DNA from 4 places in the Bradyrhizobium sp. USDA 4452 genome. Region 1 is predicted to be linked to each of the others. Evidence: riboswitches for the same ligand, from Rfam matches in the RefSeq annotation. Region 1 holds a riboswitch; each other region holds the start of a gene.
The links. Region 1 has a riboswitch for cobalamin ahead of ACVISU_RS30125 (HoxN/HupN/NixA family nickel/cobalt transporter). Riboswitches for the same ligand answer to the same signal wherever they lie in the genome.
Positions count from the first base shown of each region.

Region 2: it holds a riboswitch for cobalamin, as region 1 does, so the genes downstream of both, ACVISU_RS06030 (DUF1636 family protein) here and ACVISU_RS30125 (HoxN/HupN/NixA family nickel/cobalt transporter) in region 1, are expected to answer to the same signal.
Region 3: it holds a riboswitch for cobalamin, as region 1 does, so the genes downstream of both, ACVISU_RS28875 (ribonucleoside-diphosphate reductase subunit alpha) here and ACVISU_RS30125 (HoxN/HupN/NixA family nickel/cobalt transporter) in region 1, are expected to answer to the same signal.
Region 4: it holds a riboswitch for cobalamin, as region 1 does, so the genes downstream of both, ACVISU_RS26585 (TonB-dependent receptor) here and ACVISU_RS30125 (HoxN/HupN/NixA family nickel/cobalt transporter) in region 1, are expected to answer to the same signal.

Region 1 covers NZ_JBSSGK010000001.1:6,431,184-6,436,191, forward strand. The annotation lists gene cysN (sulfate adenylyltransferase subunit CysN) at 1-992, shown strand, start outside; gene ACVISU_RS30120 (hypothetical protein) at 1,102-1,299, shown strand; cobalamin riboswitch at 1,491-1,689, shown strand; gene ACVISU_RS30125 (HoxN/HupN/NixA family nickel/cobalt transporter) at 2,000-3,109, shown strand; gene ACVISU_RS30130 (FAD-dependent oxidoreductase) at 3,946-5,008, shown strand, end outside.
Region 2 covers NZ_JBSSGK010000001.1:1,213,001-1,218,008, reverse strand. The annotation lists gene ACVISU_RS06040 (cobyric acid synthase) at 70-1,518, opposite strand; gene cobO (cob(I)yrinic acid a,c-diamide adenosyltransferase) at 1,533-2,186, opposite strand; cobalamin riboswitch at 2,223-2,438, shown strand; gene ACVISU_RS06030 (DUF1636 family protein) at 2,532-2,906, shown strand; gene cobW (cobalamin biosynthesis protein CobW) at 2,903-3,937, shown strand; gene cobN (cobaltochelatase subunit CobN) at 3,937-5,008, shown strand, end outside.
Region 3 covers NZ_JBSSGK010000001.1:6,088,164-6,093,171, reverse strand. The annotation lists gene ACVISU_RS28875 (ribonucleoside-diphosphate reductase subunit alpha) at 1-1,767, opposite strand, end outside; cobalamin riboswitch at 1,865-2,080, opposite strand; gene ACVISU_RS28870 (SPASM domain-containing protein) at 3,480-4,325, shown strand.
Region 4 covers NZ_JBSSGK010000001.1:5,565,331-5,570,338, forward strand. The annotation lists gene ACVISU_RS26575 (amidohydrolase family protein) at 1-1,121, shown strand, start outside; gene ACVISU_RS26580 (CobW family GTP-binding protein) at 1,123-2,052, shown strand; cobalamin riboswitch at 2,205-2,399, shown strand; gene ACVISU_RS26585 (TonB-dependent receptor) at 2,506-4,788, shown strand; gene ACVISU_RS26590 (PepSY domain-containing protein) at 4,791-5,008, shown strand, end outside.

The sequences.
Region 1 (5,008 bases):
TGGAAGACGAGATCGACATTGGCCGTGGCGATCTTCTGACGCGACCAACCGAACGACCCAGCGTCGCCGATCAATTCGCCGCTTATCTGATCTGGATGGACAACGAGTCGCTCGCTCTCGGACGAAATTACATCCTGCGGATTGGCTTGCAGACGGTAACCGGCAGCATTACCGCGATCCGGCATAGGATCGATGTCAACACATGTGAGCACCTGGCTGCCGAGACGCTTTCTCTCAACGAGATCGCGTTCTGCAATATTGCGACTGCACTGCCCACCGCATTCGATCCTTACGACGTCAACCGGAAAACCGGATCATTTATCGTCATTGATCGTTGCACCAATCGCACCGTCGGCGCCGGCATGATTGCGTTTCCGCTGCGGCGGGCCACCAGTGTTTCCTGCCAGGCGCTTTCGGTGGGCAGGAGTGAGCGCGCCGCGCTCAAGGATCAGAAGCCTTGCGTCGTCTGGTTCACCGGTCTGTCTGGCGCGGGAAAGTCGACGATCGCCAACATGGTTGATCAGAAGCTGCTCGCAATGTCGCGGCATGCCATGCTGCTGGATGGTGACGACCTCCGGAACGGATTGAACGCGGACCTGGGCTTCTCGAAGGCTGCGCGGGTGGAAAACATTCGGCGTGCCGGACAGGTTGCCAAGTTGATGCTGGACAGCGGCTTGATCGTGATCTGTTCGTTCATCTCTCCCTACAGGTCCGAACGAGATATGGTTCGCAGTCTGATTGGCAAGGACGAGTTCATCGAAGTCTTTGTCGATACGCCAATCGAGGAATGCGCAAGGCGGGATCCAAAAGGTCTCTACTCAAAGGCAAAAGCCGGTGAGATCAAGAACTTCACGGGCATCGATGCGTCCTACGAAGCGCCGATAACGCCCGAAATTCATCTCAGGACAATGGAGCAGGCGCCAGAGCAAGCAGCGGAAGTCGTCGTCAACGCCGTGATGGAGCGCGCAGTCCTCTGCGACGAGCGGCGATAAACCTGCCGCTTCGTGGTCGCGGATGCTGCTCTCCTGCCTACTGGCCTGCCGAAGGCGACTCGGGTTAGGTGCGAGCATCGATCGGATTCGTCGATGCTAAGGAATTAAGATGGTTGCATCCGCTCGTCGATTGCCCGCTTCCGGTTATGTGCTAGAAGTCGACGGTCAATTGAAAACCGAGTTCGCGACAAGAGACGGCGACTGGGCAGGAGCGCAAGAGCTTAAGAAGCGCCGTCCCATGCTCCAGGTCAAAGTCTATGACGCCATGACGAAGGACAGAGACGAAGTCAGCCTTCCAGTCGCCTAAGTGTCTTCAAGCGTCCTTTTTTCTGCGTGGGGCTAGCGCCGCGCCGAGTTGCTGTGCAGGCAGAGCCGCAGTGTCTTGGAGCCTCGATCTCGTCCGCAACTCCGAGATTGAGAGGCAAAGTTACCTCTTTTTCTTCAGCCACGGCGTCTCACGCTGTTCGCCGGCGACTGCTTGACGCGCCCGTGAGGTCATTTCGCTTTGTCATCGGTAGTGTTCGAAAGGCTCTTCAAGGGGGTTCGGTGGGTTCTGGCAGGACAATGCCGGCGCGGCCCTGCGCAACTGTAAGTGGCGAGACGATGACCCTTTTTTGCCACCGGGATTCGCAATCCCGAGAAGGGGGCAAGAGCGGCGAACCGCAGCCAGCAAACCTGCTAGCAGCCATTGTCATGCGCAATGCGTCGGACGGGGTGCTCTGAGGCACTGGTTGGCTCGTTAGACTTGACTACGGCTCAGATCGAGGTTGCAACGTCAACGCGTCAACGCGTCAACGCGTCAACGCGGCGGCACAATCGCGCGACACGAGCTCACGGCCGGTATGAGCCGCACGAAGCGGTCCAGCACGTCAGCCCAGCAGAGCGGCACGAAACCTGCACCGCGAAGGAGGCGCCAGCCATGAAAAGTAGGAAATGCCACTCAACTCCACTGCCGTTGCGACCAGCGCAATTGTCCACCTCGTGCTGCGAATGGTCATGATCATCGTATGCTGTATCCGTCGGTTCGTCTTCAGTCTGACCGGACCGGACCGGCTTTGATCATGTTCTCATATCTAAAGCTTGCCTTAGACGACGGATCGGCGGCCTCGCGTAGTCGAATCATCTCGCTCTATGCCTTCTTGTTGGCCATCAATTGCTTGGCCTGGACCTGGGCCATGGTAGCGCTGTCCGACAGGCCGACGCTGCTGGCAACAGGCTTGCTGGCCTATGTGCTCGGCCTTCGGCACGCCGTCGATGCCGATCATATCGCGACCATCGACAATGTCGTTCGCAAGCTGATGCAGGATGGCAGGCACCCTCTCGCGGTCGGACTTTTCTTCGCCTTTGGCCATTCCTTGTCGGTTGCAGTGGCGGTCGCCGCGATCGCAGCTGCGGCACTCGCCCTGCAAAGCGGTTTCCAGGAGTTCCGGGCGGTTGGCAGCATCATCGGTACCGGTGCATCAGCCTTCTTCTTGTTGACGATTGCCGCCATCAACCTTGTGATCCTACGCGATGTCTGGCGAAGCTTTCAGCGTGCGCGGCGTGGCGAACGAATTGGAGAGCATGAGTTCGATCTGCTTCTGTCCGGTCGTGGCTTGCTGTCCCGGCTCTTGCGCCCACTGTTTCGCATGGTGACGGCGAGCTGGCAGATGTTCGCGATCGGTCTGTTGTTCGGCCTCGGATTCGATACCGCGACGGAAATCAGCCTTTTCACCGTCGCAGCCGGGCAAGCTTCAGGAGGGCTGGACTTCACTACGGTGATGATATTTCCGGCTCTCTTCGCCGCCGGCATGATGCTCGTCGATACGACCGACAGCGTCTTGATGGTCGGTGCTTATGGCTGGGCTTTCCTCAATCCGATCCGCAAGATCTGGTACAATCTGACGATTACGGCGATCTCAGTCGTCGTGGCGCTGCTGATCGGCGGCATCGAGGCACTCGGCCTGCTCGCCAACAAATTAGCGCTTGAAGGCACCTTCTGGAGCGCGGTGGACGATCTCAACGGCAGCTTGGCCAATTTCGGCTATCTCGTCGTCGGCGTCTTCCTGGTCAGTTGGGCGCTGTCATTTGCGATCTATCGCTGGCAAGGACTCGAAAAGCCGCTCAAGCCGGGGTGAACTCATACAACCAATCATCGCACGTCTTCGGCGTCATTAGCTACGAGCGTCTGACATCGAACAATGTCGGGTTCCATACCACCAGCGCAAAAGCGACTTCGAAATAGCCGATCGCAGGCGTTCAAAACTGCGAATAGTTTACGCTCTGGCCAGGCGCGGTTAGTCCCGGCGCTCCACTGGTTAGCTGTATCAGCATCGCTGGCGGAGTGGCTTGGTTGTGCGACTAGAACCAGAAACCTCCGATATCGAGCTCGAAAGTCGCCAATGAAAGAGCGGCAACATCTCTGAGGAGATCAGTCATCGTCTGGCCTACCGCACATCTGGGCTAGTCGGCTTCTCCGCCTATCGATGTCGTAAAACGTTGGCATCGCTCTTGCTGGTGCACAACAAACTCAGTCGAATGTTTAAGAAGTCGCTCGAGGGGATCGTGCCGCGTAATCAACTGCTTCGTTTTCCGTCGAACGGCTATACATGTCCGGCAAGCGCCTCGATAAACGAAACGTCCGCATCTTCGACGCGTCGAGATATGATCGACGGCTCGCTAATCGTCGCCAGAGGTGACCGGACGTTGGTTCATCAACTCAGGTGTACTGACCAGCTCCTGCGACCGCGGATCGGCCTGCCTACCTCAAGACTGCGGATAGATAGCTATGATTGTTTTATCGACGGCGATCAACGCGGCACACGACCAATGTCGGAATGAGATAATCGAAGACGATCTCGCAGGCACACCGCGGTGGCGCCACCAGTCTGCACTGCAGCGTGCGCACTTTCTTGAAACTGATCGCACGAGGCGTTCGCCTTCGTCATCGAAATCAACGGCTGGGTGAACGCAGGTGCAGAATGAATCGGTGATCAGGCGGCGGGATCTGCTGGCGCTGATCGGCACCATCGCCGGCAGTTCGGCGATGTATCACGCAATGACGAGCCTCGGCTTTGCATCCGAGTCCGCCTACAAGGGACCGCTCAGGCTGGCGGGCGATGTCAAGGGCGCTTCGGTGTTGGTTCTCGGCGCTGGTCTTGCCGGCATGACGGCGGCGCTGGAACTGCGCAAGGCCGGCTACAAGGTCCAGATCCTCGAATTCAACAGCCGTGCCGGCGGTCGCAACTGGTCGATCCGTGGCGGGGACAGCTTTGTCGAGCTCGGCGGTTTTAAGCAGGCCTGCCAGTTCGAGCCGGGGCTCTACCTCAATCCCGGCCCGTGGCGAATTCCCTGTCACCACCGGGCGCTGCTCGATTATTGCCGCAGGCTCAATGTGTCGCTGGAACCTTTCATCCAGCTCAATCATAATGCCTATCTGCACGCGACGCGCGCCTTCGAAGGCAAGCCGCAACGCTTTCGCAGCATCAAGGCGGATTTCCAGGGCGGCGTGGCCGAGCTGCTCGCGAAGGTCAGCCAGCGGGGCAGGCTCGAGGAGTTCGTCAGCAAGGAAGACCAGGAGATCCTGCTGCAAGCGCTGCGCGACTGGGGCGCGCTGGATCGCGATTGCAAGTACAACGCCAATCTCGTCGCCGCCGAATTCCGCGGTTATGCCCACGATCCGGGCGGTGGCTTGATGAGAGATCCGCTGCCCAGCAACCCGATCTCGCTGCAGGAGCTGTTGCGGTCGCGGATGTGGCGCTATGTGCGGAGCTACGCGCGCTACGACTTCCAGACCACCATGTTCCAGCCGGTCGGCGGCATGGACATGATCGGCAAGGCGTTCGCGCGCGAGGTTGGCGATCTCATCCGCTATAACGCCAAGGTCACGCAGATCCAGCAGAACGGCTCCGGCGTCACCGTGAGCTATGTCGACACCGCCAACCCGTCCGCCGTGCAGCAGGCGACCGCCGGCTGGTGCATCTGTACCATTCCGCTGTCGATTCTGAGCCAGCTGCCGATCGATGTCGGCGGGCCGA
Region 2 (5,008 bases), 5.2 Mb from region 1:
GCAGACGTCCTCTGAAGAACGGGAGAGGGAGCACAGCGCTGTCGCTGTTCGAGCTGATTTCATTCGGCGCTAGCGCGCCAGCGCGAGCAGGCCGTCGACGTGGAGATGAGTCTCGATGTGCTCGGCCAGTGCGTCGAGTGCGCTCCCGACTCTGGCACCGTACGGCTGATCCGCCGCGGGGATATCGAGCTGCGCAAGAAATGCCTTTCGGAAGGCGTCCGAGGTGAACAGGCCGTGCAGATAGCTGCCGTGAACACGCTCGTCACGCGACATGGCGCCTTCCGGCGCGCCGTCGAGCATCGAGAAGGGCCGCACGCGATCCGGACCATCGGTGCGCCCGATGTGGATCTCGTAGGCGCTGATCGGCTGACCGGTCGCCGCATGCACCGCGCTGACGCGGGTCAGCGTCTTCTGTTCGGACATGGTGGTGGTGACGTCGAGCAGCCCGAGCCCCCGTGTTTCGCCGGCCGGGCCTTCGATTCCTTCAGGGTCGGCGACGCTTTGCCCAAGCATCTGGTATCCGCCGCACAGGCCAAGGACATGGCCGCCGCGGCGATGATGCGCCAAGAGATCGATGTCCCAGCCCTGCGCGCGCAGGAAAGCAAGATCGCCGCGGGTCGATTTCGAGCCGGGCAGGATGACGAGGCGTGCGTCGCCCGGAATGGCTTCGCCGGGCCGCACCATCACGAGATCGACACCGGGCTCGAGTTTCAGCGGATCGAGGTCGTCGAAATTGGCGATCCGCGACAGCGCCAGAAACGCGATCTTGCATTGGCCGGGCCTGCGCGCCTCGCCGAGCCCGAGCGCATCTTCGGCCGGGAGCTCGCCGGCGCGCGCGAACCAGGGCAGCACGCCGAAGCCGCGCCATCCGGTGCGGGCTTCGATCAGGCGGTAGCCGTCGTCGAACAAGGTCGGATCGCCGCGGAATTTGTTGATGGCAAAGCCCTGGATCATTGCGGCATCATCGGGATCGATCACCGCCTGGATGCCGACGAGTTGCGCGATCACGCCGCCGCGGTCGATGTCGCCGACCAAGACCACGGGCACATCTGCCCGGCGCGCAAAGCCCATATTGGCGATATCGGACTTGCGCAGATTGACCTCGGCGGGGCTGCCGGCGCCCTCGACCAGCACGAGGTCGGCGCGCGCCTTCAGGCGCTCAAAACTCTCCAGCACCGCGCCCATCAGCGACGGTTTCATGGCGGCATAATCGCGCGCGCGGGCGGTCGCGATCCGCTTGCCGTGCACGATGACCTGCGCGCCGACATCGGTTTCCGGCTTGAGCAGCACCGGGTTCATGTCGGTGTGCGGCTCGACGCCGGCAGCGAGCGCCTGCAACGCCTGCGCGCGCCCGATCTCGCCGCCGTCGACGGTCACGGCAGCATTGTTCGACATGTTCTGCGGCTTGAATGGCAGCACGCGCAGGCCGCGCCGTTTGGCTGCGCGCGCGAGGCCGGCGACGATGAGCGACTTGCCCACGTCCGAACCGGCTCCCTGGATCATCAATGCGCGCGCCATGATCGATTATCGCTTCAGAACTCGACGCCCGGCTGGGCCTTGATGCCGGAGCGGAACGGGTGCTTGACCAGCGTCATCTCGGTGACGAGGTCGGCGATCTCGATCAATTCGTCCTTGGCGTTGCGCCCGGTGAGCACGACATGCGTCATCGGCGGCTTCGACGAGGTCAGGAAGTCGACGACATCGGCGATATCAAGATAATCGTAGCGCAGCGCGATGTTGATTTCGTCGAGTACGACCATGCGCAGGCTCGGGTCTGCGATCAGCTGCTTGGCTTTTTCCCAGCCGGCCTGCGCTGCCGCGATGTCGCGGGCGCGATCCTGCGTCTCCCAGGTAAAACCTTCGCCCATCGCGTGGAATTGACAGAGGTCGCCGAAATGCCCGGTGAGCAAACGGCGCTCGCCGGTATCCCAGGCGCCCTTGATGAATTGCACCACGGCGCAGGGGAAGCCATGCGCCACGCAGCGCACGATCATGCCGAAGGCGGAGGAGGATTTTCCTTTGCCGGCGCCGGTATGAACGATGATCAGGCCCTTTTCACCGCTCTTGGTCGCCATGATCTTGTCGCGGGCGACCTTCTTTTTCGCCATCTTGGCCGCATGGCGCGCATGCAGTGCAGGGTCGGTGCCGACGGCGCCGTCCTCAGCGTCATCTCCATCAGAAATCATCACGTTCCTTCGGCTTGACAAGTGCGAGGCTAGGCCGAATGGTGACCCCGCGTTGGTTCCTGTCCTACGACAGGCGAAGAGGGAATGCGATAGGGCTCAGACCGCAAGGTTTGCCCAAAGCGCAGCCGCCCCCGCGACCGTGACCGGAGAGATGCCCAAGCCACTGATTCCCTGATGGAGTCGGGAAGGTGGGTATCAAGGGAGAAATCCTGCTCCGCAAGCCGGGAGACCTGCCGACGCAGTGTGTTTGAGACCGGCGGACGGGGTGTTCCGCGACGGGGAACGAATCTGTTCACGTCAGGTTCGTGTGCCTCATCGCTTCCCGCAGTCAATCCAGGAAGGGCGATGAGCGTTACACTTCATGTCTGTATCACCTGCCGCGCGGGCCAGACGCTGGCCGAAGGTGAACTCGCGCCCGGTGCGCGCCTGCATGCCGCCCTCGTCGAGGCCGGCGTGCCCGATGACGTCAACCTGGTTCCCGTCGAATGCCTGTCGGCTTGCAGCCAGGGCTGCTCGGTCGCGCTCAGCGCGCCGGGGCGGTGGTCCTATGTCTACGGCCGCCTGTCCGAAGCCAATGCCAAGGATGTGATCGCCGGCGCCTCTGCCTATGCGTCGGCGCCTGACGGCATCGTGCCGTGGCGCAGCCGTCCCGAAATCTTCCGCAAGCAATCGCTTGCCCGAATTCCACCTCTTCCCGTCGTGCCGGAGGCCGCCGAATGACCACGCTCACCAAGGTTCCGGTCACCGTGGTGACCGGCTTTCTCGGGTCCGGCAAGACGACGCTGATCCAGCATCTGATCCGCAATGCAAACGGCAAGAAGCTTGCGGTGCTGGTGAACGAATTCGGCAGCGAAGGCGTCGACGGCGAGATCCTGAAGTCGTGCGCCGACGCCAATTGCCCGACCGAGAACATCGTCGAGCTCGCCAATGGCTGCATCTGCTGCACCGTCGCCGACGATTTCATCCCGGCGATGGAGCAGTTGCTCGCACGCCCCGTGCGGCCCGATCACATTGTGATCGAGACGTCCGGCCTCGCGCTGCCGAAGCCGCTGCTCAAGGCGTTCGACTGGCCCGAGATCCGCTCGCGCATCACCGTCGACGGCGTGATCGCGCTGGCTGATGCGGAGGCCGTTGCCGCCGGCCGCTTTGCGCCTGATCCCGTTGCGGTGGATGCGCAGCGCGCGGCCGATGACAATCTCGACCACGAAACGCCGCTATCGGAGGTGTTCGAGGACCAGATCGCCTGTGCCGATATTGTATTGCTGACCAAGGCCGATCTTGCGGGAGCGGAGGGGATCAGCGCTGCGAAGGCGGTGATAGCTGCCGAGATGCCGCGCGAGGTGCCGATGTTGCCCGTCGTCGACGGCGCCATCGATGCCCGCGTGATCCTGGGCCTTGAGGCCGCGGCGGAGAACGATCTCGCGTCGCGGCCATCGCATCACGACGGCGAAGAGGAACACGAGCACGACGATTTCAATTCCGTGGTGATCGATCTTCCGGAGATCGTTGATGTCGATGCGCTGGTCGCCTCGATCAAGGGGCTGGCGCGCGAGCAGAACGTGCTGCGCGCCAAGGGCTATATCGCGGTCGAGGGCAAGCCGATGCGGCTATTGGTGCAATCGGTCGGCGAGCGGGTGAGACATCAGTTCGACATGCCGTGGGGCGTGCGGGCGCGACAGTCGAAGCTCGTCGTGATCGGCGAACACGGCGATATCGATGAAGCCGCGATCAGGGCGCGACTAGGTGTCTGATGCACGTCGTCTTCCGCGAGAGCCGCGGCCTTGAGGAGACCGCGACGCCAAGGGACCTCGGCCAGGATCCGGCCGATCTCGTGGTTTTGTCGTTTTCCGACAGCGATCTCGCCGCGTTCGCGGCCGGCTGGCGGCGGGGCCGCGCCGCGCTGCCGTCGCTACGGCTCGCAAATCTCGCCGAGCTGCGCCATCCGCTGTCGGTCGATACCTATATCGAGCGCACGCTGTCGCAGGCACGCGGCATCCTGGTGCGGCTGATAGGTGGCGAGCCTTACTGGTCATATGGACTGGCCGCGGTGCATCGGCTGGCGAAGGAGCGCGGCATCGCCCTGGTCGTGCTGCCGGCGGATGGCCGCGACGATCCGCGGCTCGATGAATTCTCGACCTTGCCGGTGTCGACGCTGCGCCGCCTGAAGCTGCTGTGCGACAAGGGTGGCCCGGTGGCCGCGCAGGCCGTGATCGCGCAACTGGCGCTGGCGTCCGGACTTTATGCGGGACCGGTTGTCGGCGTGATCGATCTTCCCGAAATCGGGGTCTATGATTCCCGGCGCGGTGTCGTTGCGGCCCTGCCGGCACCGGATCGCCGGCCGCGAGTGCTGGTAACCTTCTATCGCTCCTATCTCGCGGCCGGCGACACGGCGCCGATCGATGCGCTGATCGAGGCGTTGCGCGGAAAGGGCTTTGATGCCCATGGGGTGTTCGTTACTTCGTTGAAGGCGGCGGGGGTGGCCGATTGGCTACGGGCACAGTTCGCGCAATGCCCACCGACCGCTGTCGTCAATGCGACCGCGTTCTCCGCGGCCGGTGACGATGGCACGACGCCGTTCGACGCTGCATCCTGTCCGGTGTTCCAGGTCGCGCTGTCGACGGCGCGGCGCGAGGACTGGACCTTGTCGCTGCGCGGCCTGTCGCCCGGCGATCTCGCAATGCACGTGGTGCTGCCCGAGGTTGACGGCCGCCTGTTCGCGGGGGTCGTCAGTTTCAAGTCGCCTGGCGAGCGCGATCCCGATCTGCAGTTCGCCCATCTTGCGCATCGCCCGGATGCTGAGCGCGTCGCGGCGGTTGTCGGGC
Region 3 (5,008 bases), 340 kb from region 1:
ATCCCACTTATCGACGTCGGCCGCCAGATAGAGGTTGATCGATTGGCTCTGGCAGATGAACGGCGCGCGGTCGGCGGCGAGCTCGATGATCCAGCGCTGATCAATCTCGAAAGCGGTGCGAAAGATCGCTTTCTCGTGCTCCGAGAGGATGTCGAGATGAGCGACCGATCCCTCGTGCGCTATGATCGACTGCCATATCGCCGGGGTGTTGGCGCCCTTGGCCGTGAGTACCCTGGCGAGATGCGGATTGCGCACCGAGATGGCGCCAGACAATGTCTTATGGGTGTAAATGTTGGCCGGGACTGGCTCGATGCAAGCGCTCGTGCCGCCGCAGATAATGCTGATCGAGGCGGTCGGCGCAATTGCGATCTTATGGCTGAATCGCGCCATCACGCCGCGTTCCAGCGCATCCGGGCAAGGGCCGCGCTCGCGAGCGAGCGTCACCGACGCCGCGTCGGCATCACGCCGGATTTTCCGGAACATGTTCAGATTGAACGACTTGGCCAGGACGCTCTCCATCGGAATGCCCTTGGCCTGAAGGAACGAGTGGAAGCCCATGACACCTAGGCCGACGGAGCGCTCGCGTAGGGCAGCATAGCGGGCACGCCTCATGCCCTCCGGCGCCACCGTGATGAAGTGGGTGAGCACGTTGTCAAGGAAACGCATGATGTCTTCGATGAAGCCCGGCTCCTCGCTCCACCGGTCCCATGTCTCGAGATTGAGCGATGAGAGACAGCACACCGCGGTGCGCTCCTCGTCGCGATGATCGATGCCGGTCGGCAGGGTAATTTCGCTGCACAAATTGGACGTTGAGACCTTGAGGCCGAGGTCGCGCTGGTGCTTGGGAAGGGCGCGGTTCACGGTGTCGATGAACAAGAGATAAGGCTCGCCGGTCTGCAGCCGGTTCTCAAGGATACGTTGCCACAGCTGGCGAGCGTCGATCTCGCGAACCATTTCGCTGGTCTTTGGACTGCGAAGCGCGAACGCTGTCCCGGCTCGCAGGGCATGCATAAATTCGTCAGTAACGTTGATGCCGTGATGCAGGTTGAGGCTCTTACGATTGAAGTCGCCGGACGCCTTCCGGATCTCAAGGAACTCCTCTATCTCGGGATGTTGGACATCGAGATAGACTGCCGCCGAGCCTCGCCGCAACGAGCCTTGACTGATCGCCAGCGTCAGGCCGTCCATGACGTGGATAAACGGGATGATGCCCGAGGTGACACCGCCCTTCACCTTCTCGCCGATCGAGCGAACATTCCCCCAGTAGGTACCGATGCCGCCGCCGTTGGAGGCAAGCCAGACGTTCTCGTTCCAGACGCCGACAATACCTTCGAGCGAATCCGAGACCGAATTGAGGAAGCATGAAATGGGTAGACCACGCGAGCTGCCGCCATTCGAGAGCACCGGCGTCGCCGGCATGAACCACAGTCGGGACATTGCATCATATAGACGCTGAGCATGTGCAACATCGTCCGCAAACGCGCACGATACCCGCGCAAACATGTCCTGGACGCCTTCGCCCGCGAGCAGATAACGGTCGGTCAATGTCAGCTTGCCGAACGATGTCAGGAGGCTGTCGCGCGATCGATCAAGGGCAAGGTCAGACGGCTTTGGAGCTGGCGCGAGGGGACGCGGCAGCGGGGCCAGCGATGGAGGCTGCGCAACAGACCGCTGAAGCGGGGCAAGCTCTGCCTGTGCGTGCGCTGCCCGCACACTGGATGGTGTAACGAGATGCCCCTGTTGATCGAAATCAAAAGACGGCGACATCGGCAACCCCGCGATGTTTGGAGCCGGGGCCGCGGACGACTTGCAGGGAGACAAACGTCCCTCAGTGCAAGCGCTCCACCGGGGCACCCCGCCCGAGGACGTTTGTTCTGTCGCGGCAGGTCTCCTGGCTTGCGGGTCGCTGCGGCTGTCGACCTTCCCGGCGCGTTTCTGCGCCAGTGGCCCATGATGACAACCGCTCACCGCCTACAGTTGCGGGGGCAGCCCCGGAGTAGCCGTTCGGCGCACCGGGTTCCCTCTTAGCTTCCTGTCCTACAAGATAAAGGGTGGAAGAACCATGACAGATCTACATCTAGGCGTCACATGCCGAGATTCGTCAAGTCTCGTTTGGGGTACATCAAGCTTCAGAAGAGGACACCGCGAAGTCCATGAATGGAGCGGCCGGCGCCGAGCACCGGTATGTTCCGATATCCATACACGTCCACTTGTGGCTGTTCAGGCAAATCAATCCAGAAATCCGGCCGACCATTCATCAGTCTATGCTGATCTGGAACGTAGATCCTACCAAAGGCTCTGAGACCGTTTTTTCCGTTCCGATGAGTATGAGCGGATCTTCAGCTCAAGATCTTCGAAGCTATCAGCGTCAACGATCCAGATGAAATCGTGTCTAAGGCGCTGGAAAGCTATCATGGACGTAGCCGACGCAGTCAGCTCCTCGACGCACGACGCTCCCCGCGCGATCTCGCTGCTCGAACGGCTGAGGGCCCTGAAGAACACGAAAGCTCATCGAGCTCGCAGCGGCTAAGCCGCTGTAAGCGCGACGAAACCGGCTCCCTTCGTGAATTTACCGTCGGCGCAAGCCTTGTCTCACAATGAAGGAGCAGGTCCGTCCCACCGAGATCGCCTGGTCAATATCTTTCTAGCCAGTATAGCTGCTGTTCGGCGCGCATAGCAGATCGATTTGGTCGCGGCGCATCTAGGTCGCCGCCCTTCTGATCAATTCGGCACGTGCCCGGTGCATGTTTGTAGCGGACCAATTGTCTGGCCCATTCTCGCGATCTGCCGATAAAGGCTTCGCCTACTGTTCGGTGCCCAAAGAAGTCAGGTTGGTCCTACTCGGCCGCGTCCATCAGGATTTCCGGATCGTTCGCGCCTCTCATCGCGACCCAGAGCACTCTTCGCAACACGCGAAAGCCTCCAGGGCCGTGCTGGATCACGCCCGACGCGCTTGAATCGTACCCGACGTCATGTTGCAGGATTCGGCGCAAGCCACGACTGTTTGGCAAACAAGCTTGGCATTTCGGACCCGATCGGAACAACGTATGTCGCCTCTGGGCCGTCCCATGTCGGCGATTGACTGCCCGGTCCGGCGACACGGAGATGATGTGGTCCTCAGGATCGAGCACCTCCCGGAGCCCGATTTGCGGCTCTCCTCGACAACATTAAGAGCTGTCGAGCTGACGTGTTTCTGGAGGAAAGGAGGATGCTAGGCGCAGACATGGTGGTAGGCGGCAATCGACACCCAGAGAGAGGAGCGCCGTACGGGTCCTCCTGTACCCTGTTGTCGAAACCAGCGTGGCAAGGCACGGGCTTCATTCAAGGCATCTGGCCCAACGTCCAAACTCCGGTTGCGATCGTTTCAGGCAAGGCGCGACGCTGCGTTAGCTGCGCTCGATCTGCGGCAATTGCCTGCTCCGGCACCTGAAAGGACCAGATACATGACGGCATACCCTAGGGTCTTACAAGAGTTGCGTGTGGTTGAGCCCGGCCATCGGGTATTGGAGATAACCACGACCACCGGCTGCATCGTCAGATGTTCTTATTGCTCCCAGGACAAGTTTGCAGATCGCCAAAGGCCCGTATCCCAAGCCAAGCATCTGGGTGTTCAGGATTTCAAGCAATGTCTCTCACGCGTACCGACAGCTACTGGCATTAGTTTTTCCGGATATTCGGAACCCTGGTTGCATCCGCATTGCAGCACGATGGTTGAGCATGCTTACGCACGCGGCCACGACGTCCGGATCTTCACGACCCTTGTTGGAATGAACAGGACTGACGTTCGACGTCTGCAAATGCTCCGATTCAAGACTTTCGTCGTGCACGTTCCCGACGATGGCACTTATATGAACAGCCGCCTCGTCGGAAAAAACTACATCAATGTCATGCGCCGACTGATTGAGGCAAACATTCCCTCGATTCAATTTGTGATCTTGGGTAAAATCCATCCTGATCTAGCCGATGTAATCCCCGCCAAAAAGCTGCAACGCTTGCGGCCGCTGAGTAGCAGGCGAGGACATATAGATCCGAAAATGATCACCCCGCGGCAGCCGATCGCCGGCACTCTGACATGCAATGGGAAACAGCAACATCGGAATGTCCTTCTTCCAAACGGCGATGTTACTTTGTGCTGCATGGATTTTGAGCGGCGTCATGTCATTGGGAATCTTTTGCGCGACGAGTACGAAGATCTGTTCGAAGGCCGGATCTTTAGCGAAATCGCCGACCGCATGAACGGTACGGATGGCTTTCTACTTTGCAGGACGTGTGAATTTGCCAAACCGGAGCCGGAATGCTGTAGGGCCCCTGCCCGCGCGCTGTGAGGAATGGCGATACCAATGGAAGCTCGCCGCACCAGCTGGACTAGTGCCAGAAGGCGGATCAGAGCGCGCTTCGGCGAAATGCACGAGCCGGGGCCCGCCGTAAGAGAGCCCCGAGGATCGCCTATGTTCAACTGGTGCGACTGGAGGTGGTAGATGCTTTTCCGGCAGGATGACGAACGATTCGGCCTCGCGGTTGATCTCGTGCCTCTCGATTGATCCAAAAGCCCTTGCCGTGTTCAGTAATTCAACACCGCTCTCCAATGGAAGTTTCGAGAGTACAAGAGAGCGTAACGGGCCTGCCCCACATGCCCGCCTTGACGCGACCAACGTTGCGCTTGCAATTCAGCAAGGTGAATAGCTACAGAATATTTCATCCACGATCGATCACAACGACATCGACTTGCGGATCGTCCCAAGAAAACCCGCACACGGCGGCGCCGGTGCCGTCAGCTCCCACAAACCGTGCGATGTGGGCATCCGACAACTCGTTCCCCGGAAGGTCATCACCTGCGCATCGTGAGATGCTGCCGCAGAATCAACTGCGACATTGTACGCTGATCTTCCGCTCAATAGGACGCTCATAGCGCAAACAGTATTGGCCGACGACCGTTCTCATGGGGGGAGGGATTATCCGGCTGAAGGAGCGATACGCTCTCCTCTCATCAATCGCGAACTCGGCCAAT
Region 4 (5,008 bases), 870 kb from region 1:
ATGCGGAAAGCTCGCTGGAATCGTTCGGCGCAGCGATGCGCGATCGCCGCTGGATCGAGAACGTGGCGACCGAAGGCGAGGTCGGCGGCATCCTCGCGCGCCTTGCCAACGGACTGAACGAGGGCGGCATCGGCATCGGCATTCTCAACGCCTATGCGCCGGGCGCCGGCGTGCAGGAATTGACCGCGGTGTGCCAGCTCGCGGCTGATCATGCGGTGCCGACCTTCACCCACGTCGCCTACATGTCGCGCATCGATCCCGAGAGCGCGGCCGAAGCCTATATCCGCCTGATCGGCTATGCCGGCGCCACCGGCGCGCATATGCACATCTGCCATTTCAACTCGTCGAGCAAGACCGATATCGAGCGCTGCGTAGCGCTGATCGCCAAGGCGCAGGCGCAGGGGCTGCCGATCACGGTCGAGGCCTATCCCTACGGCACCGGATCGACCGTGCTGGCGGCGACCTTCTTCAGCGATCCGAAATTCGAGGAACGCAACGGCCTCGGCTATGATTCGGTGCAGCGCGTGACTGACGGTCATCGCTTCGGCAGCCGCGAGGAACTGCTGGCGGCGCAGGCCGCGGAGCCCTCGACGCTGGTGCTGTGGCATGTGCTCGATATCGAGAACAATCAGCACCATCGCGACCTGCTCGACATGGCGGTGCTGTATCCGGGCGGCGCGATCGCGTCCGACGCGATGCCGTGGACACTGTCGGATGGCCGCCCCTACACCGGCGACGCCTGGCCGCTGCCCGAGGATGCGACTTCGCATCCGCGTTCGGCCGGCTGCTTTACCCGCTTCATCCGCGAATGGGTGCGCGAGCGCAGGAAGGTGTCCCTGCTCGAGGGCATCCGCAAATGCGCGCTGATCCCGGCCGAGATTCTCTCTGCGAGCACGCCGGCGATGCGCGCCAAGGGCAGGCTGCAGGCGGGCGCGGACGCCGACGTCGTGGTGTTCGACTTCGAGACGCTGAGCGACCGTGCGACCTTCTCGGCGATGAATCGCCCGGCGGAAGGCGTGCGGCACCTCGTGGTCAGCGGCCAGCCGCTGATCAATGATGGCGTCCTCGACGTCGCGGCACGGCCTGGCCGTCCGGTACGCCGACCCGTTGTCGGAGGCTAACGTGCCGGTCCCGATCCTGCTGGTCGCGGGTTTTCTCGGGGCGGGCAAGACCACGGTCGTCAACCATCTGCTGGCGCATGCGCAAGGGCGGCGCATCGCCGCGGTGGTAAACGACTTCGGCGCGATCAATATCGACGCGGAACTGATCGCCGGCGCCAGCGACGGCGTGGTCAGCCTGAGCAATGGTTGCATCTGCTGCACGCTGGAAGGCGATCTGCTGCGCACGCTCGCAACGCTGCTGCGGCGCGATCCGCGTCCCGAATTCATCGTGATCGAGACCAGCGGGATCGCCGATCCCGCCGACATCGTGCGCAACCTGATGGATCCGGTGATCTGGAAGGAGGCGCCGCTGGAGACCGTGCTGTGCGTGGTCGACGCGACGCAGCCGGTCGCCGCGCTGGACGATGCGCTGCTGCGGTCGCAGTTGCGGGCTGCCGACGTGGTGGCGCTGAGCAAGGTCGATCTCGCCGATGCCGCCGCTTGTGATGCGATCCGCGATGCGGTGCGCGCGGTGCGACCGGCGGCGGCGATCGTCGATGCGCTGCATGGCGAGGTTCCGGCCGCGCTGCTGTTTCCGGTTGATCTCGATCATGTGCCGGTGCCGCGCGAGACCGCGCCGCGACGGCCGGTGTCCGATCGGTTTGAGACGCTGAGTTGGAGCTCGGAGCGGAAGGTAGCGCTGCCGCGCCTGCAGCATGCGATCGGCAGACTGGCGCCGAAGCTGGCGCGGGCGAAAGGATTGTTCGAGACGGTGGAGCAGCCCGGGCGGCTGACGGTATTTCAGCTCGCCGGCGGCCGCGCGACGTTGGCTGCCGGCGGCGTGCCGGCACCCGGCGTGCCGCGCACGCGAATCGTGTTCATCGCCGAGCTGGGCGCGCTGTCGCGCGCCGAGATCGACGAGGTGATGCAGGGCTGCGTCGAAGCTGAGTGATGCGTTTCCCGTCATCCTGAGACGCGCTACGCGGCTCCTCAAGGATGACGGATCACTTCGTCACGCCATCCGCAGACGTGTCATCGCCGCAGCACGATCCCGCAAAGCATGTGTGCGACAATCGCATCGAATTGACAGCTCTGCCGTCAGCACCTATCGTTTTTGGCGACGGTTCCCTTCGGGGATCAAAAGGGAATGCGGTGCGAGGGTAACCCCAATGCCGCAGCTGTCCCCGCAACTGTAAACGGCGAGCCTTTCGTCAATCTGCCACTGGGCCATCGGCCCGGGAAGGCGTCGACAGGCGATGACCCGTGAGCCAGGAGACCTGCCGTCAGTCGTGGTCACACGCGAGCACATCGGGCGGGGGCGTCCTGGTGGGATCGGAGCACTGCCTTTTCGGCAATGCGCCAGTCCACGTTCGCGGTGACGTGCCACGTTACCGCGAGTCCTTTCATGTCTCCGTCCTCTCCCGCTGCGCGGAAATGGCGCCTCGGTCTCGTTTGCTCCCTGCTATCGCTGCTGCTGCCGGCTGAAGCCGGAGCACAGACACCTCCGCCCACCACGCTCGATCCGATTGAGATCGCACCCTCGACGTCCGGAAAGCCTAAGCCCATGGCGCGAAGCCGCAACTCGGCGTCGTTGTCGCGGGCACGCGCCAGACCTGCAACGGCGGCGGCAATAGCAGCCGCGCCGCGTGCCGCAGCCTCAGGCGCGTCGGGATCAGCGCCGCCGACGCTCAACGCCACTACGCAGGGCGGCACCGGCAGTCGTCTCAATCTGACGCCGCTGCAGACGCCGGCCAGCGTCGAGATCATCACGGCGCAGACCATCGCCGAACGCGGCCAGCATAATGTGCTCGATGCCGTCACCCAGAATGCGGCCGGGTTCATCGCCACGCCGGCGCCGGGCAATGGCGGCCTGTCGTTCAGCACCCGCGGCTTTGCCGGCAGCAATTCGGTGATGACGCTGTATGACGGTACCCGCTTTTATATCGGCTCCGGCACCCTGACGTTCCCCTACGACACCTGGTCGACGCAGCGCATCGAGGTGCTGCGAGGCCCGGCCTCGGTGCTGTACGGCGAAGGCGCGATCGGCGGCGTCATCAACGTCGTTCCGAAGAAGCCGCAGGGTACGCCCGCTAACGAGGCCGAGGTCTCGCTCGACAGCAACATGACGCGACGGCTGTCGGTGGACAGCACCGGCCCGATCAATCCCAATGTGTCCTATCGCATCAACGCCACCGGCAACATGTCGGACGGCTGGGTCGATCGCAACAAGACCTCGAATGCAGTGGTCTCCGCCGCCGTGCGGGTGCAGGCCTCGGACAATCTCGCCTTCACACTGTCGGAGGATTACGGCGACCGCAGCCCGTCGCGCTATTTCGGCACGCCGCTGGTTGGCGGATCGATCCAGGACGCACTGCGCTTCAAGAACTACAACGCGTTGGACAGCGCGATCCGCTACCAGGACAGCTGGACCCAGTTCAAGACCGAGTGGGACGTTGCCGACGGCATCAAGGTCAATAACACGCTGTATTATCTGACCAGCGAGCGACACTGGCGCGACATCGAGAACTACACCTGGAATCCGAAGACCCAGCTGATCGATCGCTCCAACTATATCGAGATATTTCACGACCAGAAGCAGGTCGGCAACCGGATGGATGCGACCTTCAGCGGTCATGTGTTCGGGCTCGCGAACCAGTTCGTCGCCGGGTTCGACGTCAACCGGATCGACTTCACCCACACCAACAACTCGCCCTATGGCGGCGCATCGTCGGTCAATCCTTACGTCTTCGATCCCGGCTCATTCTTCGCGACGTCGTCTGCGACTGCGCCCGGCTTCAACTCGATCGTCAATCAATACGCCTTGTTCGCCGAAGATCGGCTGTCGCTGACCGATCAATTGTCGCTGGTCACCGGCGTCAGATATGATCGTCCCGATATCGATCGAACCGACTACAGGACGCCAGGGAACAGCTTTGGTGTTTCGCTGTCGGGCACCAGCTGGCGCACCGGGTTGGTTTACGAGCCGATCAAGAATCTCGCGTACTATGGCCAGTATGCGGTCGGCGTCGATCCGGTCGGCAATCTGATCTCGCTGCCGGTCTCGCAGAAAACCTTCCAGCTCGCGACCGGCAAGCAGACCGAGGTCGGGGTCAAGCAATCGTTCTGGGGCGGCCGCGGCGAGTGGACGCTGGCTGCTTACGAGATCGTCAAGACCGGGCTCACGATTCCCGATCCCAGCAATCCCACCGCAGGCGTCGCGCTGCAGATCGGCCAGCAATCATCCCGGGGCGTCGAAGGATCGGTCGGGCTCGCGCTGAACGATGGCTGGCGCGTCGACGCCAATCTTGCGCTGTTGCGTGCGCGATACGACAACAACAGCCAGGTGGTCGGCGGCAAGATCGTCAGCTACAACGGCAATGTCCCGGTCAACGTGCCGCAGCAGGTCGCGAACGTCTGGCTGACCTGGGACTTCGCGCCCAACTGGTCGGTCTATGGCGGCGTGCAGATCGTCGGTGCGATGTACTCCGATCTCGCCAACACCCAGCTGCGGCCGGGGTACAATGTGGTCAATGGCGGCATCAAATGGAAGCCCGACGACCGCACCACGGTCGCGTTCCGCGTCTACAATCCGTTCGACAAGGCCTACGCGGTGACCTCGAACGGGACCGGGCAGTGGCTGCTCGGCATGCCGCGTACCGCCGAACTCTCCGTCAACGTGAAGTTCTGATCATGCGCAAGGCTCTGATCCGGCGCGCGCGGCGATCGCTCTATGTCGTCCATCGCTGGATCGGCATTGCGACGTGTCTGTTGTTCGCGATGTGGTTCGTCTCCGGCCTCGTCATGATGTACGTGGCGTTTCCGCGCCTCACCGACAGCGAGCGCCTGTCCGCGCTCCCCGTCCTTTCGTGGGGCAAGGTGCAGGTCGCTCCCGATCGCGCGATGGCGAT